DNA from 3 places in the Bacillus sp. CGMCC 1.16607 genome. Region 2 is predicted to be linked to each of the others. Evidence: a T-box and tRNA genes for the amino acid it is inferred to sense, from the RefSeq annotation. Region 2 holds a T-box; the other regions hold tRNA genes.
What was found. The T-box of region 2 lies ahead of argS (arginine--tRNA ligase). A T-box ahead of a tRNA ligase gene usually reads a tRNA of that ligase, here a tRNA-Arg.
Positions count from the first base shown of each region.

Region 1: it encodes a tRNA-Arg, which carries the amino acid that the T-box ahead of argS (arginine--tRNA ligase) is inferred to sense. The anticodon was not compared.
Region 3: it encodes a tRNA-Arg, which carries the amino acid that the T-box ahead of argS (arginine--tRNA ligase) is inferred to sense. The anticodon was not compared.

Region 1 covers NZ_JBHUJX010000018.1:353,035-355,306, reverse strand. Annotated here, with positions in the region: gene whiA (DNA-binding protein WhiA) at 1-28, shown strand, start outside; gene ACFSO7_RS11920 (HPr family phosphocarrier protein) at 63-320, shown strand; gene clpP (ATP-dependent Clp endopeptidase proteolytic subunit ClpP) at 382-993, opposite strand; tRNA gene ACFSO7_RS11910 (tRNA-Arg) at 1,263-1,334, shown strand; gene ACFSO7_RS11905 (hypothetical protein) at 1,433-1,639, opposite strand; gene rpoN (RNA polymerase factor sigma-54) at 1,936-2,272, shown strand, end outside.
Region 2 covers NZ_JBHUJX010000020.1:48,780-51,051, reverse strand. Annotated here, with positions in the region: gene argS (arginine--tRNA ligase) at 1-889, opposite strand, end outside; T-box leader at 933-1,150, opposite strand; gene ACFSO7_RS14525 (mechanosensitive ion channel family protein) at 1,441-2,272, shown strand, end outside.
Region 3 covers NZ_JBHUJX010000025.1:707,902-710,173, forward strand. Annotated here, with positions in the region: gene ACFSO7_RS20030 (tetratricopeptide repeat protein) at 1-766, opposite strand, end outside; tRNA gene ACFSO7_RS20035 (tRNA-Arg) at 868-944, opposite strand; gene ACFSO7_RS20040 (XTP/dITP diphosphatase) at 1,150-1,752, opposite strand; gene rph (ribonuclease PH) at 1,753-2,272, opposite strand, start outside.

The DNA.
Region 1 (2,272 bases), on a different contig from region 2:
GCGTACTGGGGAAACAATCTCATATTGAGAAACTATACAAATTTTAAGGGAGGAAGAATGAAATGGTTGAGAGACAAGTAGAGGTAAAACTGAAAACAGGATTACAGGCACGACCAGCTGCTCAATTTGTTCAAGAGGCAAACCGTTTTTCATCAGATGTTTTTTTAGAAAAAGACGGTAAAAAGGTCAATGCGAAAAGCATCATGGGACTAATGAGTTTGGCAATTAGCTCAGGATCAATGATTACCATTACAACAGAAGGCCATGACGAATCAGAAGCATTAGATGCGCTGGAAAAATTTATTCAACATGAGGGATAGAAAAAAGGACTGAGGTTGCCTCAGTCCTTTTTTCTATAGTATAGCGCAGTAGCACTAAGTCCTATTTTTCACTCTTCTTTTTATCTTCTAAAACATTACGCGTAATGATGCTATCAATTAAACCGTATTCTTTCGCTGCCTCAGCTGTCATAAAATTGTCACGGTCTGTATCTTTTGCGATGACTTCCATCGGTTGGCCAGTACGCTCAGCTAAAATTCCGTTAAGTTTGTCTCGTAGGAAAAGAATGCGTTTGGCAGCGATTTCGATTTCTGTCGCCTGACCTTGTGCACCACCAAGTGGTTGATGAATCATAACTTCGCTATTTGGTAAAGCAAATCGTTTACCTTTTTCACCAGCTGCAAGTAAGAAAGCACCCATCGATGCTGCCATCCCGATACAAACCGTCGATACATTCGGTTTAATGTATTGCATTGTATCATAGATCGCCATTCCAGCAGTAATACTTCCACCAGGGCTATTGATGTAAAGGGTAATGTCCTTTTCAGGATTCTCTGCCTCTAGAAAAAGTAATTGGGCAACAATGCTGTTAGCAACGTGGTCATCGATACCACTTCCTAACATAATGATGCGGTCTTTTAAAAGACGAGAGTAGATATCATAGGCTCTTTCGCCACGGTTCGTTTGCTCAATAACTGTAGGTATCAAATTCATTATTATTTCCTCCTTGAATATAAGGTGAAACTTCTATCAGAGGGATCTCATCCCGCTGATTAAGTTAGAAGATTATGTATTGTTATCATACACTGATGGTCAATTAAGGTCAAACAATTCGATTGCCTATATAGATGAAATCGTTCGACAACTTTTACTCATCATAACCAGTTTCGGATTACTTTAATCAGAGCAAACCTAGTAAATTGAATAATTCTTGCAAAGAACCTAAACCTTTTATATAATGTAAAGGCACTTGCAGTAAATATGCGCCCGTGGTGCAACGGATAGCACGTAAGATTCCGGTTCTTAAAATGGGGGTTCGATTCCCTCCGGGCGCGTTAATAGGATAAAAGAGTGGCAAACCTAGTAATGAGGTTTGTCATTTTTATTTTTAACAAAAAAACACTCCATTTCAATGAAGTGTCCGTACCTATAATTAATACCCATTTGTTAACATAAATAACTTAAAGGAAATAAATAATGCACCCATTCCTGCAATAGGAGTACCAATAATTTCAGGTAATTTTATGAAATTTACTAATCTATATAAAATGGTTCCTGAAATCATCATGACAAGAATGTAAAGGACTAGTTGAACCATATTCTCATTCATTATTTTTTCTAAAGTATTTATTATATCCATATGATCCATACCTTTTTAGTTAATTGAAGGAGAAGGAAGCTTGGTCGGTACTCCGAGCTCCCTTGCCAAAGAAAAAGAATAGTTTGAGTATTCTTCGCTAGTTCTAATTTACTATATTTCGACATGTATCGTCAAATTTTTTAGGTATTTTGTCGGATTCGTTACGTTTAAAGGTTAGAATATGAATTATTCAACTATTTTTGAACGGATCATCACCTTTATGTAAACGCTTCCATTTTATTCCCATTCACCAAACTCACACATTATTGTAAAATAAGGGATAAGGGGTGAGTGTGATGAGTTTCAAACAAGGGCTTTTTCAACAACAAAGCTTGAAATTAACAATGACACAGGAGCTTTCACAGGCGATTGCGTTATTACAATATTCTACACAGGAGCTAACTGAGTTCCTTGAAAGTAAAGCATTAGAAAACCCACTCATCCAAGTCGACCCAACGGCTGTGCCTGTGAACCCTCTTGCAGACCGAAAAAAGAAACGAAAAGCAACGACCACTACCATTCAAAATGACTGGCTAGAACAAATAGGTGAACATAAAAAGTCAATTGTCGAACATTTAATGGCACAAATTCCTTTAAATGATGAGATTAAGCCCTTAAGGCAAACACTCAAAC
Region 2 (2,272 bases):
AGCAAGGCGGTAAATTCTCTTCTGTAAGGTCAACAACCTGTGCTTGGTCGGATTCCATTAATAGTCCCTGATTTTCAAGCATCTGTACGACAGCATCCATTTTATCATTATAAAAAGCTTCGCCAGCAAACGAATCAAAATCAACTTGAAGTAATTGATAGATTTTAGAGAACTCTTTTAAAGATTCTTCACGGAACCAGCTCCATAGTGCAAGAGCCTCTTCGTCTCCATCTTCCAATTTCTTAAACCATGCTCGACCGGCATCTTCTAACGTTGGATCATTGCTAGCTTCATCATGGAATTTGATATAAAGAGTGAGTAATTCCTTAATCGGGTTCGCTTTAACCTTTTCCTCAACTCCCCATTTTTTATAGGCAGTTATTAATTTTCCGAACTGGGTGCCCCAATCACCAAGATGATTAATTTTTATCGTTTCATAGCCACATTTTTGAAAAATATGGGACATTGCATTGCCAATTACGGTTGAACGTAGATGTCCCATAGAAAATGGTTTGGCAATATTCGGTGATGACAAATCAATGGTGACTACCTTATTTTCACCAATGCTGGATGACCCGTAATCATGCTGTTGGGTAATAATCGTGTTTAGAACATTTTGGGTGACGATCTTTTTGTTTAAAAATACATTTACATAACCGCCAACAGACTCTGCTTTTTCAATATAAGGTGACTGGATTTCTTTACTTATTTGTTTAGCGATGAGGTGTGGAGCTTGTTTTCTCGTTTTAGCAAGCTGAAAGCAGGGGAAAGCATAGTCACCAAAATCGGCTTTTTTTGGTTTTTCGATTAGCTTTTCAATAGTGGATATATCTAATTCAGATTGTAAAATTTCACTTAGTGCATTTACGAAAGGTTCGACGTAATTCATTGATACAACCTCCTTATAAAAATAAAAAACTTCCGTCTCTAATAAAAGAGACGGAAGTATAAAATCCCGCGGTACCACTCTAATTGTCCCCTAAAAAAAGGAACCAGCTTATTACTTAACGAGGATTTTCCCCGGCAATCCCTACTTCATTCAGGAATGCATCTCAAAAGTGCGGTTCATTATCTGCTCTGTATCAGGCTCACACCATCCCTGACTCGCTAAAACGAACGAAATAATTACTCTCTTTTTCATCGATTTTGTTTATATTTAGGAAGCTATAAAATACTCGGATGTGAATAACTCAATGAAAAGTATGGTTCACGTCCAGCTCCAGCGCCTAGCCCCTCGAGGTCAAATCGCCCCAAAGATGAGGTTAAAGAGCAAACCTCCTCTTTGGGTCGGCATTTGCTTGTCGGGGCTGATCAAGGCACTTGCGCTTTTGTTTATTGATTTTAAAGTATTATATCTGAAAATAAATATTTTGCCAACAATTGTTATATATTATTTCTTTGTAAAGACTATGGGTGTAAGGAACTGAAGCAGGTGATAAGATGGATTGGTTCGATTATCTACATAAATATAAATTAACAAGTATTTTTATCGCGATCATCATCGCATGGCTTTTTGTTTTTATCATTAATAAACTGGTCCACAACTTTTTTGAAAGAACTCATTTTATTGAGGAAAGAAAAGAAAAAACGATTGAAAGTATGATTCGATCTGTTTCGAAATACACAGCTACAATTTGTATTATTTTATTTGCCATCTCACAATATGTAGAGCATTTTGGAAGAGTTCTTGCGGGAGCAGGGGTAATCGGAGTCATCGTTGGTTTTGGGGCACAAAGCTTAATTAAGGATATATTGGCGGGAATTTTTTTAATCTATGAAAAACAATTGCATAGAGGTGACTTTATTACTTTAAACAATACTTTTAACGGCACAGTTGAAGATATTGGTCTGCGTTTTCTAAAGGTACGAGACTGGAGTGGAAAGCTCCTCACGATTAGTAATGGTGAAGTGAAGCAAATTCAAAACTACAATATCGAGCAAATGCGAGTTATTGAAAGGATCGTTGTCAGTTATCGGGAAAATCCAGAAAGGGTATTTAGTGTTCTAGCATCGGCCTGTGATGTAATAAATGAGGTCAATCAATCTTTATTAAAATTAGATTCGGAAAATGTCGTGATAGAACCGTTTCAAGTATATGGAATGACCTCACTCAATGCTTCTTTTAGAGGGATCGAATATACAATCATAGGTCTTGTGGATGATGCTCACTTTTGGCTCGCGGGAAGACAAGCGCGAAAAATTATTGCCCAAACATTGTATAACCATCAGATAAAATTAGCGGAAGATTCAATGCTTGTTAGGCAAATGGGGA
Region 3 (2,272 bases), on a different contig from region 2:
CAAGAACTTGCTTTAATTTTTCGATAATATTCGTGTTTTCACCTGAATTTTCTAAATCCAATAGGTCAGTAGGGTTTACCAGTATGCTTTGCTGAAATTTATGGATTTCGATTTCTTGATTTACTTCTTGTTCTTTCAAAAGCTGAAGAAGCATTGTTTTTATAAAAGGGTGGCCATGTTCAGATTGCAAATATTCCTTTATTCCTTTTAAATAGGACCTAACATTCTTTTCAGATATTTTCTCAATGGCTAAGAACTGATCATTAATATTTTGATAATGGAAAAGATCAAATTTTTCACTTTCTTCATCGGGGGGTTCAACGGAATCTCTGAAATCAGATTCTAATTTTCTTCTACTAAATTCTAAAATCTTAGAAAAATTATCCAACTTATCAATTGGAACTTCTTTTTCTTCTATTAAAGCTTCAATAGTAGATACAATTTCCTCATATTCATTTAGTTGGAGTAAAATCATTATGAAGATATCTATTAATTGAAAGTAATCGCCTACTCCTTTTTGCAGGCTTTCATTGGCGATATTTTTTGCAGTTAAAAGGTTACCCGATTCAAAATAGGAGATGATCAATCCTAAATCTATATCTTCATTATATTGATCCAATTCCTTTGCCTTCTCAAGGTACTCGATCGCTTCCGAAAACTTTTTATTTTGAAGACTTTCTAATCCCTTTTCCATCAGAAGCTTATCGACATTTGGAAAAAGAAAAATATTTTCTTTATGAGGTTTTATTTTTCTTCGCTTTTTCATAAGCATTCCGCCTTAAGTATTTATATTATTAATAGACAAAAAACTCACCTAAATAAAGGTGAGTAAAGTAGTAAGTTTAAGTATGTAACTTTTAGTAAAAATGGCGTCCCAGGAGAGATTCGAACTCCCGACCGTACGCTTAGAAGGCGTATGCTCTATCCGGCTGAGCTACTGGGACATTATTAATTTTCAAGGACATTTATTATTATATTAGCACAATATAATAATGTCAACACTTCATTTGAATTTTTTTTAACATCAATGAGGTAATATATATCCCTCATTGATGTCAAAAGGATTTTAACAATCCATTATATTCATGGTTAACTTTGGTAACAGGCCTAGGTTTATATCATAAACGTTTCAAAGAACTTTGTCATCAATTATTTCAAAAATAAAATGTGATCAATATCTTTTTCTAATTTTTTTATTGCTTTTGCACGATGACTAATTACGTTTTTTTCCTCTGAAGTTAGTTCTGCCATAGCATGGTTCTTCTCATTCACAAAAAATATAGGGTCATAACCGAATCCATTTGTGCCACGTCTTTCATGCAAGATCTCGCCTTCACAAGTTCCGCTAACTGTATAAGTAGCCTTTCCAGGGATGGCTATTGCCAGTGCACAGTAAAATCTTGCGGTCCGATTCTCACCCGGTAAACCAGCTAACTCTTCTAGAACCTTGTCAATATTTGCCTCATCATCTTTTGCTTCTCCTGCATATCGTGCAGAATATATCCCTGGTCGACCATCAAGGGCATCTACAATTAAGCCAGAATCATCCGAGATGACTGTTTGATTTAATTGCCCAGCTACAGCTTCAGCTTTCAATATTGCATTTTCTTCAAATGTTTTTCCCGTTTCTTCAACCTCTTCTATTTCGGGATAGTCTAATAATGTCTTGACGGTAAAACCTTTTTTTGAAAATAGACTTTCAAATTCTTTCGCTTTACCTTTATTTTTTGTCGCAATAACGATCTCGTGCATTTACTTCTTCCCCTTATTCGTACTAGCAATTAATTTAACAACCTCTTCCCCTAAAGCTAGTTTTTGTTGTTCAAATAACTCCATTAGTCCATCTTGGGCTGTCTTCAATAATTCTTGTAATTGATCATATGAAAAAGTAGACTCCTCACCTGTACCTTGTAGTTCTACAAATTCACCGTTGCCAGTCATAATGACATTCATATCTACTTGGGCAGCTGAATCTTCGATATAGTTTAAATCTAAAACTGTTTTTCCCTCTTCCAAAATTCCAACACTTGTGGCTGCTAAAAAATCATGGACAGGGAATTTAGAAATGGATTTATTTACATAAAGTTTATGCAGAGCTTGTACCATTGCCACATAAGCACCCGTAATGGATGCTGTGCGGGTCCCACCGTCCGCTTGGATTACATCACAGTCAATCCAGATTGTTTTCTCCCCGATTACATCTAAATTGACAACTGCTCGAAGTGCACGTCCAATTAATCGTTGTATTTCCATTGTTCTTCCCGAAACTTTT